4 regions of the Pseudarthrobacter sp. Y6 genome follow, and region 2 is predicted to be linked to each of the others. Evidence: riboswitches for the same ligand, from Rfam matches in the RefSeq annotation. Region 2 holds a riboswitch; each other region holds the start of a gene.
The links. A riboswitch is a leader RNA that binds a small molecule or an ion and turns the genes downstream of it on or off. The one in region 2 is predicted to bind thiamine pyrophosphate.
Positions count from the first base shown of each region.

Region 1: linked by a shared signal. The riboswitch ahead of thiD (bifunctional hydroxymethylpyrimidine kinase/phosphomethylpyrimidine kinase) and the one ahead of ACQCSW_RS19880 (ECF transporter S component) in region 2 are both predicted to bind thiamine pyrophosphate.
Region 3: linked by a shared signal. The riboswitch ahead of thiO (glycine oxidase ThiO) and the one ahead of ACQCSW_RS19880 (ECF transporter S component) in region 2 are both predicted to bind thiamine pyrophosphate.
Region 4: linked by a shared signal. The riboswitch ahead of thiC (phosphomethylpyrimidine synthase ThiC) and the one ahead of ACQCSW_RS19880 (ECF transporter S component) in region 2 are both predicted to bind thiamine pyrophosphate.

Region 1 covers NZ_CP189574.1:2,020,874-2,024,595, forward strand. The annotation lists gene ACQCSW_RS09675 (Rne/Rng family ribonuclease) at 1-1,715, shown strand, start outside; TPP riboswitch at 1,817-1,914, shown strand; gene thiD (bifunctional hydroxymethylpyrimidine kinase/phosphomethylpyrimidine kinase) at 1,897-3,480, shown strand.
Region 2 covers NZ_CP189574.1:4,108,447-4,112,168, forward strand. The annotation lists gene ACQCSW_RS19875 (ABC transporter ATP-binding protein) at 1-1,185, opposite strand, end outside; gene ACQCSW_RS19880 (ECF transporter S component) at 1,185-1,835, opposite strand; TPP riboswitch at 1,900-2,041, opposite strand; gene ACQCSW_RS19885 (heme-degrading domain-containing protein) at 2,097-2,639, shown strand; gene ACQCSW_RS19890 (DUF4235 domain-containing protein) at 2,681-2,944, shown strand; gene mnhG (monovalent cation/H(+) antiporter subunit G) at 3,057-3,476, opposite strand; gene ACQCSW_RS19900 (monovalent cation/H+ antiporter complex subunit F) at 3,466-3,722, opposite strand, start outside.
Region 3 covers NZ_CP189574.1:1,553,607-1,557,328, reverse strand. The annotation lists gene ACQCSW_RS07470 (thiazole synthase) at 1-98, opposite strand, end outside; gene thiS (sulfur carrier protein ThiS) at 103-339, opposite strand; gene thiO (glycine oxidase ThiO) at 336-1,682, opposite strand; TPP riboswitch at 1,675-1,794, opposite strand; gene thiE (thiamine phosphate synthase) at 1,822-2,598, shown strand; gene ACQCSW_RS07450 (RNB domain-containing ribonuclease) at 2,663-3,722, shown strand, end outside.
Region 4 covers NZ_CP189574.1:1,934,650-1,938,371, forward strand. The annotation lists gene ACQCSW_RS09225 (alpha/beta hydrolase) at 1-186, shown strand, start outside; gene thiC (phosphomethylpyrimidine synthase ThiC) at 191-2,008, opposite strand; TPP riboswitch at 2,003-2,110, opposite strand; gene ACQCSW_RS09235 (VOC family protein) at 2,266-3,141, shown strand; gene ACQCSW_RS09240 (hypothetical protein) at 3,255-3,692, shown strand.

The DNA.
Region 1 (3,722 bases), 2.1 Mb from region 2:
ACCGTCTCAAGCGCATCCTCAAGGACCGCCTGCCCGAGCACGCCGGCGTCATCGTCCGCACCGCCGCCGAAGGAGCTTCGGAAGAGGAGCTCACGCACGACATCAACCGCCTGCGGGCGCAGTGGGAGGGCATCGAAGGCCAGTCCACGTCCACCAAGATCCTCGCGCCGGAGCTGCTCTACGGCGAACCTGACCTCACCATCAAGGTGGTCCGTGATGTCTTCAACGAGGACTTCTCGAAGCTGATCGTCTCCGGTGAAGAGGCCTGGGACACCATCGAGGCCTACGTCACCTACGTTGCCCCCGACCTCGTGGGCCGCCTGGAAAAGTGGACCAAGGACCAGGACATCTTTGCCGCGTGGCGGATCGACGAGCAGATCCACAAGGCCTTGGAACGCAAGGTCTTCCTGCCTTCCGGCGGCTCGCTGGTCATCGACCGCACCGAAGCCATGACCGTGGTGGACGTCAACACCGGCAAGTTCACCGGCAGCGGCGGCAACCTCGAGGAAACCGTCACCAAGAACAACCTTGAGGCAGCTGAAGAAGTGGTCCGGCAGCTCCGTCTCCGCGACATCGGCGGCATCATCGTCATCGACTTCATCGACATGGTCCTCGAATCCAACCGCGACCTGGTCCTCCGCCGCATGGTGGAATGCCTGGGCCGCGACCGTACCAAGCACCAGGTGGCCGAAGTGACTTCGCTGGGCCTCGTGCAGATGACGCGCAAGCGGATGGGCACCGGGCTCCTGGAAGTCTTCGGGGAGCAGTGCGAAACCTGTGCAGGCCGCGGAATCGTCACCCACAACGACCCCGTGGAACACCGCCGCGCCAACACCGTAGCCGCCGAGCACCACGTGCAGCGCGCGGATCACCGCCCTGACAGCCAGCGCACAGACAACCTGCGCAGCGACACACAGCGCACCGACAGCCAGCGCCCGGACAGCCAGCCGGGTGGCCGCACTGACCGGAAGCGCCGCCGCGGACGCGGCGGCCAGCCGCTGGAATCTGCACCGGCAGCTCCGGTGCAGATCCACACGGTCCACCCGGAACCGAGTGACGCCGAGCGCCATGCCAAGGCTGAGGCCACGCGGGCAGCGCTTGCGAACATTGCGGCCGCAGCCCACGCTGCGCACATGCACGACGACGAAGTGGCTCACGCATCAGCCGCCGCGGGCCAGCTGCCCGCTGCGCCGGTGCAGGCTCCGGCTGAGCGGTCCGAGACGGACTCCAACGGCCGCCCGGCAGCTGTGCTGACGTTCGGCGGCGAGCGGGTAGTGCTGCCGTTCGTAGAGCACCACGAAGACCATCCGCACGCACCTGCCCTGACACTTGACCGCCTCGCGGAGGCCTTCGCCCACCTTGGCGAGCCGGCCCCTGTAGCGGAAAGCAAGCCGTCGGCAGTCCAGGCAACTGAAAGCCAGCCGGCCGAACCTGCCCGTCAGCAGCAGCAGCCTGCCGTGGCGGAGAAGGACTACTCCGACCACACCGAGCAGCCCCGCGCCCGCCGTCCGCGGCGTAACCGGAGTGCCAGTCGTGCCCAGGGCGCAGCCAACGCCACGTCCGTGGAGCATCACGAAGCCGTTCCGGGGGCTGCCGCTGGACACATGCATGCCGCCAAGGCCCCGGAGCCCGTCAGGGCTCCTGTGGCTGACAAGCCGGCGGTCACCAATGCGCCTATCATCCTGGGCGTAGGGGTTCCGGCCTCGGAGCTCTGACCGAACACTAGGGCGAGCCAATACAGCGGCGCCCGGACGTGCCTGTGGATCACAGGCTGCGTCCGGGCGTCCGGCGTTAAGTCCCGAGGAACGCTAGGCTGGTGACTGACACGGGGTGCCGCGCAGAGAGCCGGCTGAGATCCACACCCGTTGAACCTGTCCGGTTAGCACCGGCGAAGGGATGTCTCCTTTGGCTTCAACTTCTGTCCTTCCTCCTGCAACGCCCCCAACCACGGCAACCCCCGCTGAGGTCCGGCCTGCACTAGGCCGCTCTTCTGCGGTCCAGGTGCTGCGTGAGGTCCCCCGTGTGCTGTCCATTGCCGGCTCGGATCCCTCAGGTGGCGCGGGCGTCCAGGCCGACCTCAAAAGCATTGCGGCTCTTGGCGGCTACGGCATGGCGGCCATCACCGCTCTGACAGTCCAAAACACGCAGGGGGTCCAGGCGGTTCACGTCCCGCCGGCGACCTTCCTGGGCCAGCAGCTCGATGCCATCAGCGACGACATCACCATCGACGCGGTCAAGATCGGCATGCTGGGCGACGCTGCGGTGATTGGCGTGGTGCGGGACTGGCTGGAAAGGGTGCGTCCCGCCGTCGTCGTTCTTGATCCTGTGATGGTGGCCACCAGCGGAGACCGGCTGCTGCACGAGTCTGCCGAGGCAGCCCTGCGGGGGCTGCTCCCGCTCGCGGACCTGATCACCCCAAACCTGGCCGAACTGGCCATCCTGGTGGGGGAGCCGCAGGCGCGGGATTGGCCTGATGCGCTCGGGCAAGGGCAGCGGTTGTCCGCCGCGACCGGTGCCACCGTCCTGGTCAAGGGCGGCCATCTCGACGGCGGTGCGTGCCCGGATGCCCTGGTCAACGCCGCCGGGCTGCTCGCCCAGGAGGTGGTGGAAGTGAGCGGGGACAGGATCCCCACCCGCAACAGTCACGGCACCGGCTGCTCGCTGTCGTCGGCCATGGCTACGGCTCAGGCCAGGCTGGGGGACTGGGAGGCCGCACTGCGGAAAGTTAAGCCTTGGCTGGTTGGCGCGCTGCAGGCCTCGGACCAGTTGGAGGTGGGCGGGGGCCAGGGCCCCATCAACCACTTCCATCACATGCAGGAGGTTCCGGCAGTCGGGGAATTCGCTCAGACGCTGCGGCGGGCGTCGGCACCGGATCTGGAGGCCATCTACGGACTGGACTTCATCCGCGACCTTGCGGCCGGCACGTTGGCTGAAGAACAGTTCGCCTATTACCTCGCCCAGGATGCCATTTACCTCAACGGCTATTCGCGCGTCCTCGCCCGGGCCAGTGCGCTGGCCCCCACGGAAGCTGCCCAGCTGTTCTGGGCAAAGTCGGCCCGGCAATGCCTTGAGGTCGAATCTGAACTGCACCGCACGTGGCTGAGCACCAGGACCGTGGAATCCGTCCTTGGACCTGTCACCAAGTCCTATGTGGACCACCTGCTGGCAGCCTCGGCCTCCGGCAGTTACGCGGTCCTCATGGCGGCGGTGCTGCCGTGCTTCTGGTTGTACGCCGAGGTGGGGCAGACCCTCCACGCGGAGTTCCTGGCTGCCGCTGCACCGGCGGCGCATCCTTATGCTGACTGGCTGCGTGCCTATGCTGACGACGACTTCGCGCAGGCCACCCGCGACGCGATCGCCTTGGCTGATGATGCCGGACGAGGCGCATCCGCGGCTGAACGTGCGGCGATGCTGGTGGCGTTCAGGCAGTCATGCCGGTTCGAAGTGGAATTCTTCGACGCGCCGCGTATTCACGCCTGACGGTCTTGGGCCCGCGCGGCCTGTACGATAGTCAGGCACGGTTTTGGATTGTCAGTGCAGTACCTGCTTGTGGGTCCTATCACAGACAACGGACCGTAACCAGCCTCATTTGCGGCCGAAGGCAAAATTAGCGTATTCTTGATCTTCGGTGCTTACGCCAACACTTGGGTTACGACCCCACGGCGTTGAGGCACAGCGAGAGCCCAGCCAATTATGGAAACGGGTTCAGCACGCAAATTTAG
Region 2 (3,722 bases):
TTTGATGGGATCGATCCCGGCACCCTCGGAAAGCTCGACGGCGGCGGACACTTTTCCCGCCACCGGCGCCAAAAGTCCGGCGATCGTCAGCGCAAACGTTGACTTGCCGGCGCCATTGGGCCCCGTAACGGCGAGGGCATGGCCGGAACGGACCTGGGCGGTGATGCCCGACTGCACCGGCACGGGCAAGACGGTCCGGAAGCCGCGGCGCCGCGGACGCTCGCGGGAGACGGCCAGGTCCTCGGCGGCCAGCAGCAGGTCACCGGAGCCTGCGGACGTGCGGCGCCGGGTTGCCGGGACATACCCCGGCACCCAGACGCCCGCGCCGATCAGCATGTCCCGTGCCTCCGCGAGCACCTGGTCCGGCGGCCCGTCCAGCAGGACTGCGGAAGTACCGACGGAACTTCCAGCGGAGCCCGCTGCAGAGCCCGGCTGGAGCACCACAATCCGGTCCACCAGGTCCTTCCAGACCGACACGCGGTGTTCCACCACAACGAGGGTGGCGCCGGTTTTGTCCAGGCAGCGGCCCACGGCGTCGCGGACTTCCAGCACACCGGCGGGATCGAGGTTTGCGGTGGGCTCGTCCAGCAGGATCAGCCCGGGCCGCATCGCGAGGATGCCGGCCAGAGCCAGGCGCTGCTTCTGCCCGCCGGACAGGACCGACGTCGGGTGGTCCAGCGGGAGCCCGGCGGCATCTGGCCCGCCGTCGGCGCCGCCACCAGTGCCGCCGTCGGCGTTCAAACCGCCGCCGCCCGCACTTCGCAGCCCGACGTCGTCGAGCGCTTCATGGACCCGCCGCCAGATCTCGTCCCGCGGAACGGCGAGGTTCTCGGCGCCGAAGGCGACGTCGTCACCCAGGCGGGAAAGAACCACCTGCGTTTCCGGATCCTGCTGCATTAGGCCCGAACGGCCGCGCTGCCCGCGTGGCACCACACCGTCGATCAGCAGCGAACCGGTTTCGTCGGCGTCGTCCCCTTCATCTCCAAGGACCCCCGCGAGCGCGTGCAGCAGGGTTGACTTGCCCGCGCCCGAAGGGCCCAGCAGCAGCACCCGCTCGCCAGGAGCGATGTCAAGGTCGAGCCCATGGACGGCGGGGGCGGAACGTCCGGCATGCCGCCAGCCCCAGCCACGGGCGGACACTGCGGCGGGGCGCACGCCGGAAGCGCCGGCGTCGGAAGCGGTCATCAGTTGAAGACGGGCTCCGAAGCTGCCTTCCGGGACGCGAACGAGCTCAGTACACCGGTCCTGGCCAGGCCGCGGGTGGCGATCCAGGACAAAGCGCCCGCAATCACGGCGCCGGAGATGGTGCAGAACACGATGTACGCGAGCTTGTCGCCGGGCTCGTAGGCGATGTTCCAGCCCCACGGCAGGAAGGAATCATTGAGGCCGCAGAACAGTCCGGCGCCGGCACCGGCCAGCAGCGCGGCGATGAGGTTGTACTTCTGGTGCAGGAAGGACTTGAACCGGAAGTTGCCGTACACCAGCAGGAAGAACACCAGTTCGGCGCCCAGGCCCTGCAGGATTCCGGAGATCAGCACCGTGGCGCCGTACTGCGAGCCCATGATGAGTTCGCCGGTGGCGGCCACCGCTTCGCAGAAGAGCGCCGCGCCGGGCTTGCGGATGATGAGCATGCCCAGCACAGCCGGGATCATCCAGCCGCCGGCGATCAGGCCGGTCAGCGGGGGGTAAACGGCGTTCATGGGGGCGGAAATGATCCCGGCGCCCTGGGACCAGGCCCAGAAGATCACGCCGCCGGTGATGGCGATGAGCGCCGCCACCACGATGTCCACAACGCGCCAGGTATTGCCGGTCTTTTTGATTGCTCCAGTTGTCATTTTGTCCTCCTGAGGAACAGGAGGGGAAAGCGCCCCGGCGTGCGGCGCTGCCGCCGTTTCCGGACACTTCGAGAACTCGACTCCCTTGCGCCGGTACTAACCGGATCAGGTTCGAGGGTCTGCGGCTGTCCGCACTCTCAGCGCCCGCCTGCGGTTCCCTGGCAATGCCAGTGATGTCCGACGGCGGCGCTCCCCTGTCGTAATAAATCTGCCCTGATGGGCGTACTCAGTTTACACCGCAGGCGGGGTAGATTGTGGGCCATGACTGCCAACAATCAGACTGTGACTGCGTTCAATCCCGATTCGACGGTGCCCCAGCCGGCGGGGCTGCTTGAGGCCCTGATCGCCCGGATCGAGGGCGAGATCAGCGAGCTGCAGTTCTCCCGATTCACCAAGGATGATTCCCTCAATCTGGGGCTGCTGCTGGTGGAACTCGGCAAGAGCCGAAGACTGCCCATCGCGATCGACATCACCAAGGGTGACCAGGTCCTGTTCCACGTGGCCTTGGACGGCGCCACCCCTGACAACGAGCACTGGATCCGGGCCAAGCAGCGCACCGCCGCCAGGTACGAGGTCCCGTCGTTGCTGGTGGGACTCCGCGGCAGGCTGCACGGAGGCCGGATCGAGGAACATGGCTGGTTTGACGAGTCCGCCTACGCCCCGCACGGCGGTTCCTTCCCCGTCTACGTCGCCGGCGTGGGCGCAGTGGCCACCGTAACGGTCTCGGGCCTGCCCCAGCAGCAGGACCACGACCTCGTGGTGGAAGCCCTGCGGGAGATTCTGGAGTCCATGCAGCCGGGTTAGGCTAAAGACAGTCCCGGATCCGCTCACAAGGAGTTCAACGAATGAACCTGTTCATCAAGCTGCTCGGCACTGGAATCAGCATCGGCGCCGGATTGGTCGGCACCAAGATGGTCAATACCGTATGGGAAAAGTCCACCGGCAGGAAGCCTCCCACCGGCAAGGGCGAAGACACCCCCACGAGCCTCCGCTCGGCGCTGACCTTCGCGCTCATTTCGGCCTCGGTCAGCACCATCATCCAGGTGCTCGCCAACCGCGGCACGCAGCGGGCCATCAGCCGCTTCGCCAAGTCCCAGGACATCGTCTAACCGCATCACCCTTGAGTTTTTGTCCAGATAAAGGCCTCTAACCGACGGCAACCCGTGTTATCTGGACAAAAACTCACGCGGGGGCGGACGTTAGGGGTGGCGGGGCGGGACGTTAGGGGCGGCCGCCGTCGGACACTTCATCCCGGGATGACTCGTCCCGGGACGATTGGGCGGCCTTCTGAACCACGGCATCGAGTTCATCGGAGCTGAGCAGCTCGCGGTGCAGGTGTTTGGTACGATAACCGGCGCGGCCCACCATATGGGCGGAAACCGGCACGGTCAGCAGCTGGAAAATCCAGGCCACCAGCAGCACCGGCCACACCCACCAGGTGCGTAGCTGCAGGCCGATGGCCGCCAGGAGCAGGAACAGCCCCAGCACCTGGGGCTTGGTGGCCGCGTGCATGCGGCTCAGCAGGTCCGGGAAGCGGAGCAGTCCGACGGCGGCGGCGAGCGACATGAGGGCACCCACCACCAGGAACACCGCCGATACAGTATCGATGACGTTATCAACCACGCTGGCCTCAGGATTCATTGGCTTGCTCCCGCCGGTCGGCCACGAAGCGCGCAACGGTCACCGAACCGATGAAGCCGACGATGGACAGCGCCACCAGCAGCATCAGGTTGTTGAGGTGCCGGTTGACGGCCATGTCAATGCACAGGGCCGCGCCGAGGATCGCGAGCAGGACGTCGGAGGCCAGCACCCTGTCCAGTAGTGACGGGCCGCGGGAGATCCTGATGATGGCTCCTGCCGCTGCCAGCGAAAGAATGACTGCCGTGA
Region 3 (3,722 bases), 1.6 Mb from region 2:
CCCATGATGAGGCGGGAGCCGAGCTCGACGCCGTCGATGACCAGCCTGTCTGCAGCCTCGGGCCGGTTCTGTGTACTGATGTTGCCGGTTACTGTCATGGTGTCAGCCTCCCTGGACTGCTGTGACCAGTTCGACGTCGTCACCTTCGGCGAGCGCCGTGACGAACCACTGGCTGCGGGGTACTACTTCGGAGTTATGGGCGACGGCGACGCCGAGTTTCTGCCCGTCTGTCGCCTGGCCGTTGGCTGCTAGGGGACGGCCCGTGATCTGGCTGATGAGGGTGGTGATGGAGGCGTCGGCCGCCACGGAATGGCGAGAGCCGTTGAGGGTGATGTTCATGCTGATTCCTTCTGTGGGTCGAGGTCCTTCGTACCGCTAATGTCCTTGCGTGGGGACGGTGTGCCGGCTACCAGGTGCTTTCCTGAAAAGCGGGCCGGGCTGAGGGCCCCCCATCGAGGATCCGTCGGGCCGTCCAGCAGGTCCCGGCAGATGGCCGCCGCCGCCGGAGCAAGCAGCACTCCGTGGCGGAAGAACCCGGTGGCAACAATCAGCCCGGCAATGTTCCCCGTGTTCCGCGTCCTTGGTGCGGAAACCGGTACGCGGCCGAGGAGAGGTGCGTTGTCCGGGGTCGCCGGTCTTGCCCGTGCCGTGCATTCCAGGAGTTCAAGCTCCAAGACGGCCGGCACCAGGACCTGGGCGTCACGCAGCAACTGGTAGACGCCACCGGCCGAGACAGCAGCGTCGCCTGTCCCGGCGAGCGCGTCCTCCCGCTGCGTTGCCCCGATCACCACCGTGCCGTCCTGCCGGGGAACGATGTAGACCGGCACACCATGGACCATTCCGCGGACCGTCGAGGTGAGGAGCGGGCGCAGGTGCTGCGGAACAGCCAGTCGAAGAATGTCACCGTAGACAGGCCGCAGGGGCAGGTGCAGTCCAACCGGGAGCCCATCCAGCGACGCCGCCTCCAATCCGTTGGCCACGATAGTCTCCCCTGCCTGGACACTTCCGCCGTGTGCGAGGGTCACGCCGCTGACGCGGCCGTCCTCCCAGATAAGGGCAGCGGCGCGTTGGTCAACGGCGAATCCCGCGCGGGCACCTGCCACGGCGGTTCCTGCCCCCGGTTCGTGGAGGGCAAGGACTTCCTGGAGGCACGCCACCAGTTTCCGGGGATCCACCTGGTGGTCGGCGGGGATGTCCAGGGCGCAGGATATGGCCGGGCTGAGCAGGGATTCCCTCGTCCTGGCCTCACGGACAGTCAGGGGTTCCACCACCAGGCCGCTGGCCTGCTGCACGGCCCGGAGGTCCATCAGCGCCCGGCGGTCCGCAGCGTCCGCGCCGATGGCGAGGGTCGGCGTCGTCAGATATCCGGTATCTCCAGCCCCGGCCAGGGCAAGGGCTGCCGCGAAGGCAGGCCACAGGCCGGAGGATGCAAGCATCAGCTCAAGGAGGTCTTCCTCCTGGTAATGCAGTTCGCTCACAGGGGCAAGCATGCCGGCGGCTGCCCAGCTGGCGCCGTTCCCGGGCGCGTCATCGATCAGCACAACGGAACGGCCGGATCGCCGAACTTCCCAGGCTATGGCGTGGCCGATGACTCCGCCGCCGATGACTGCCACGTCGGCGTGCAGGCCTGCGGCCGGGCTGGCTGATGCAGTCTCAGGTGGGCTGCTTATTGCGGGGGGCACATGGTTCCTTCCCTACGCCGGTACTAGCCGGATCAGGTCAAGCGGTCGGCTCTGACGCCCTCTCAGCCCGGCCGCTTTGTGACGGCTGCAACGGGCTCCCGCAGTACCCGCCCAGTTTAGGGGAATTAGGCTGGTTTCCATGAACGCGCAATCCTTCGCCGCTGCAGGCACGTCCTCCGCCAGCTCTTCCGCCCCCGCATCCTTGACCGAAACAGACCCCACCGGCGGCATAGGCGCCGGACTCCCCCACAGCGCCAGGCTGTACCTGTGCACCGACGCGCGCCGGGACCGTGGGGACTTTGGCGAGTTTGTGGACGCGGCTTTTGCCGGCGGCGTGGACATCATCCAGCTCCGCGACAAGGCCATCGAGGCGGAGGAGGAGCTGGAGCTGCTGGCCGTGCTTCAGGCGGCGGCCGAACGCCACGGAAAGCTGTGGGCAGTCAATGACCGTGCCGATATCGCGATGCTGTCCGGCGCCCCCGTCTTCCACATCGGGCAGAAGGACCTGCCGGTCGCTTCCGCCCGCACCCTGCTCGGCCCACGCGCAGCGATCGGCCTTTCCACGCACACCGCCGAGCAGATCGAAGGCGCCATCCGGCTGTCCGGTGGGCTGAATGCCCAAGGCGGCCTGGACTACTTCTGCGTCGGACCGGTCTGGGCCACTCCCACCAAACCCGGTCGTGCCGCCGTCGGCCTTGACCTGGTGCGGTACGCAGCGGGGGCGGTCGGCGCTGCCGGTGGCACCCAGGCCACGCTGCCCTGGTTTGCCATCGGAGGCATCGATCTCGGCAACGTGGAGCAGGCGGTGGAGGCCGGTGCCGGCAGGATTGTTGTGGTGCGTGCCATTACCGAAGCCTCCGATCCCGCAGCGGCGGCCGCGGCACTCCTGGCGGCCCTGGACGCAGGCGCATCCTGACAATCCCCCGCGTGGCGGACGTTGGGCGTGCACGTTCCGTGGAAATCGGGCTAACCTGACTTTCGTGTCACATCATAGGTTGGCCCCCAACGTCCACGAGCAGACGAACGACCTCGCGGCGGCGCTGAGCGCCCTGCGGACAGAGCTGGAACTGCCGGGGCCCTACCCGGCGGAGGCGGTCCGGGACGCGGAAGCGGCAGTGGCCGCACACGAGTTGCCGGGCGCTGACCTGACGGATGTGGACTTCCTCACCATCGATCCGGCGTCGTCCACTGACCTGGACCAGGCGCTGTTCATCGAACGCGCGGGCACTGGCTACCGGGTGCTTTACGCCATCGCTGACGTGCCGTCCTTTGTCCGCCCCGGCGGCGGACTGGACGCAGAGACCCGCCGCCGGGGCCAGACGTTCTACGCCCCTGACGGCCGTATCCCGCTGCACCCGGAGGTCATCAGCGAAGGGGCCGGCAGCCTCCTGGCCGGGCAGCTGTGTTCCGCCTATGTTTGGGAGTTCGGGCTGGACGACGCGGCGCAGGTCTCCACTGTGACTGTCCGGAGGGCCTCCATCCGCAGCCGGGCCAAGCTGAGCTACAAGGGAGTACAAGCCGAACTCGACGCCGGGACGGCTGGTCCCGTCCTGCAGCTCCTGAAAGAAGTAGGGCTCAAGCGCGTCGAGCTGGAGCGCCGCCGCGGCGGTGCGAGCCTGAACATGCCTGAGCAGGAAATCGTCCAACTACCCGACGGCGGCTACCGGATTGCCGCGGCGCCGCAGCTTCCGGTGGAGGACTGGAATGCCCAGATCTCCCTGATGACCGGGATGGCGGCGGCAAACCTGATGTTGGCGGGAAAAGTGGGCATCCTGCGCACCATGCCCGCGCCGGACGAGCGCTCCCTGCGTCATTTCCGCCTCCAGACCGAGGCCTTGGGCAAGCCGTGGGACGGCAAAATCAGCTACGGCGAATACCTCCGCAGCCTTGATCCGACCGAGCCCCGGCAACTGGCCATCCTGCACTCCGCCGGTATGCTGTTCCGCGGCGCCAGTTACACGGCGTTCGACGGCACAGTCCCGGAAGACGCCATCCAGTCCGCCATCGGCGCCGCCTATGCCCACACCACAGCACCACTCC
Region 4 (3,722 bases), 2.0 Mb from region 2:
ACCATGGTCCTGACGGGTGGGTGGGAACCGCTCTATGAGGAGATCGCCGGATATCTGCAGGAAACCGGTGCCCTGCACCGCATCGCTGCGGGAGGGCACCGGCCCCAGGACTCTGCCGAAGGTGACCGTGCCATCCGGTCCTTCATCGCCGATGTCGGCAGGTCACGCTCAGTTCAGGCTTCCTGAGCCGTCAGCTCCCGGCAGGGATTCGAAGCTCGGGGAGGTAGACCTTCCCGCCGGCGGCCAGGAACTCCGCACTCTTTTCGCGCATCCCGCTGTAGGCCTCGGCGATGGCCGCCTGCGAATCTGCCGAACCGTATTCGTCCCTGATGTCCTGACTGATCTTCATGGAGCAGAACTTCGGGCCGCACATGGAGCAGAAGTGGGCCGTTTTGGCTGGCTCGGCCGGCAGCGTCTCGTCATGGAAGGCCTCCGCCGTGACCGGGTCCAGGGACAGCGCGAACTGGTCGCGCCAGCGGAATTCGAACCGGGCCTTGGACAGGGCGTCATCCCGTTCATGGGCGCCGGGGTGGCCCTTGGCAAGGTCGGCTGCATGGGCGGCGATTTTGTAGGTGATCACCCCGGTCTTCACGTCGTCCTTGTTCGGCAGGCCGAGGTGTTCCTTGGGCGTGACGTAACAAAGCATCGCCGTGCCGTACCGGGCGATTTCGGTGGCGCCGATAGCGGACGTGATGTGGTCATAGCCCGGGGCAATATCCGTGACCAGCGGCCCAAGCGTGTAAAACGGGGCGCCCTTGCAAAGTTCCTGCTGGCGTTCCACGTTCTCCCGCACCAGGTGGAACGGGACGTGCCCGGGACCTTCGACCATAACCTGCACATCGAATTCCCACGCCCGCTGAGTGAGCTCCGCCAGGGTGTCCAGCTCGGCGAACTGGGCGGCGTCGTTGGCGTCCGCCGTCGCTCCCGGGCGCAGTCCGTCGCCCAGGGAGAAGGCGACGTCGTACTTGGCGAAGATCTCGCATAGCTCGTCGAAATGGGTGTAGAGGAAGTTCTCCTGGTGGTGGGCCAAGCACCAGCCCGCCATGATCGCGCCGCCCCGGGAGACGATGCCGGTGACGCGGTTGGCCGTCAGCGGCACGTAACGCAGCAGCACACCAGCGTGGATGGTCATATAGTCCACGCCCTGCTCGCACTGCTCAATGACCGTGTCCCGGTAGATCTCCCACGTCAGAGCGTTGGCCTCGCCATTGACCTTCTCCAGCGCCTGGTAAATGGGCACCGTACCGATAGGCACGGGGGAGTTGCGGATGAGCCATTCCCGGGTGGTGTGGATGTCATCGCCGGTGGACAGGTCCATCACCGTGTCGGCGCCCCACTGGGTGGCCCACTGGAGTTTGTCCACTTCCTCGGCAATGGAGCTGGTGACTGCCGAGTTGCCGATGTTGGCATTGATCTTGACCAGGAAGGCCTTGCCGATGATCATCGGTTCGGATTCCGGGTGGTTGATGTTGTTGGGGATGATGGCGCGGCCGGCAGCGACTTCGCTGCGGACCAGTTCCACGTCACAGTTCTCGCGGAGGGCAACGAACTGCATCTCGGGCGTCACCACACCCTGCCGTGCGTAATGCATCTGCGTGACGGTCTTGCCTTCGACGGCGCGGCGGGGCACGGGCTGCGCGCCCTTCCACTCCGCGGAGGCGGCGCCGCGGCGCACTGCCGACTTGCCGTCGTCGAGCAGGTTCCGTTCCCGGCCGCTGTAGGGCTCGGTGTCGCCGCGGGCGGCGATCCACTCCGAGCGGAACGGGTTGAGGCCCACCACCGGATCGCTGCCCGGACCGGCCGTGCGGTAGGTCCGGAAAGGCCCGTTCGCCTCGCCGTTCGGCGACGGTTCCAGCGCGATCTCGGTCACGGGAACCCGGATCCCGGTGGCGTCATCATTGATGAACGCCAGCGAGTGGGACTTCAGTGACTGGGTTTCAGGCCGGACCGTTTGATCCTGGTCGGCTTCACTTTGGGCAGGGTTCAGCTGTGTGTCTTGTGTATTCAATGAATACTCACTTCCTTCGCCGGCATTACCCGGACAGGTTCAACGGTCGCAGGCTGCGTCAGCCTGATCTCAGCCCCTGCAAGGGCTCCCGTGTGGTCAAGTCGAAGCTACCACAGGCCGAGGGCGGCCTGGTGACAGCAGTCACGGGGATGCGGTCGCAACCTGTCTGCCCAGCCACTTGAATTAAATTGAAGCTTCAAGTAAAATGGAGTCATGGCCACCTTCGACCCCGAAGGCCAACGGACCGGGAGCGTTCAATGACTGCAGAAGCCACCAGCCGGGATCTCCTTCCTGCCGACCTCTCCATGGGCACCGTGATGCTCAAGGTGGGCGACATGAAGCTGATGACCGACTACTACCAGCGTGCACTCGGCCTGGAGGTCGTCGCCGAACAGGACGGCGGCGTCTACCTTGGCCGGCTCCGGCGCCCGCTGGTCCATCTCGCGGCCGCCCCGTCCTTGAGCCTGCCTGGCAGGGGCGAGGCCGGGCTGTTCCATACCGCGCTGCTCTTTGACCACCGGGCTTCGCTTGCTGCCACGGTAGCCACCGCGGCCCAGTACGAACCCCGGTCCTTCACCGGCAGCGCCGACCACCTCGTTAGCGAAGCCTTCTACTTCAATGACCCCGAAGGCAACGGCATCGAACTGTACTGGGACAGGCCCCGCGAAAACTGGTCCTGGAACGGGAAGGATGTGGTGATGGACAGCTTGGCACTGCCGCCGCAGCGCTACCTTGAGCAGCACCTGACCCAGGAATCCATGGACGGCCAGCAGGCCGCCGAAGCCGGCGTGGGCCACGTCCACCTCCAGGTGGGTGACGTCCAGTCGGCGCACGATTTCTATGTGGGCACGCTGGGCTTCGAAAAGACCGCAGGCTGGCACGGGCAGGCACTGTTTGTCTCCGCCGGCCGGTATCACCACCACATGGCCATGAACGTCTGGAACAGCCGCGGCGCCGGTCCCCGCAAGGACACCCTGGGCCTTGGCGAAATGCTCATCGAAGTCCCTTCCGGGGACGACGTCGGAGCGCTCGCCGACCGCCTGAAGGTCGCCGGCGTGGCCTCGCACCACACGGGCGCCGAGCTTCGCTTCGAGGATCCGTGGCGCAATAGCATCCGTGTCGCCGTCCGCTGAGTACGGATGCCAAATGTGTGGCGCGCCTTGTACTAGGCTGATTCTGAACGGCCGGGGCGGCACTTTATGCTGCCCTTCTGGGCCGCACCGTCGACGGAATGAGGGCTGTTCCCATGGGCTTCACTGAAATTTTTGTTTCCACTCACGATGCCGCGCTGAAGCGGGCTGTCGTCCTGGATGCGGGCGGCTCCCCGGCGGGCAAGGCCCTGCGGATTCCCGGAATCAGCGATTTCGAAATCGAACAGCTGGGCGACCTTGCCGGTGCTGCGGTGCATGCTGGAGGTGCGGACTACGAACTGGCCATGGTTGACGTGGCCAGTGATTCCCTCCTCGGGGTTCCGCCGGCCATGGTGCGTGCGCTGGCGGACCTGCTCAGTTATGAGACTGAGGGTGAAGGCAATGTCCTGGACGACGTCGCTGAAAAGTGGGCGGCCCAGGATGACATGCCTTTCGGCGCGGCCGAGGCCCGGACGTATGTCCAGCAGTTCGCTGAGCTGGCCAACTCGATCGATGACGCCGCGCGCACCGGGGTCTATGTCTGGTCGTCCTAGGCCGGCCGCGGCCTGCCGGGTCCGCCCGGC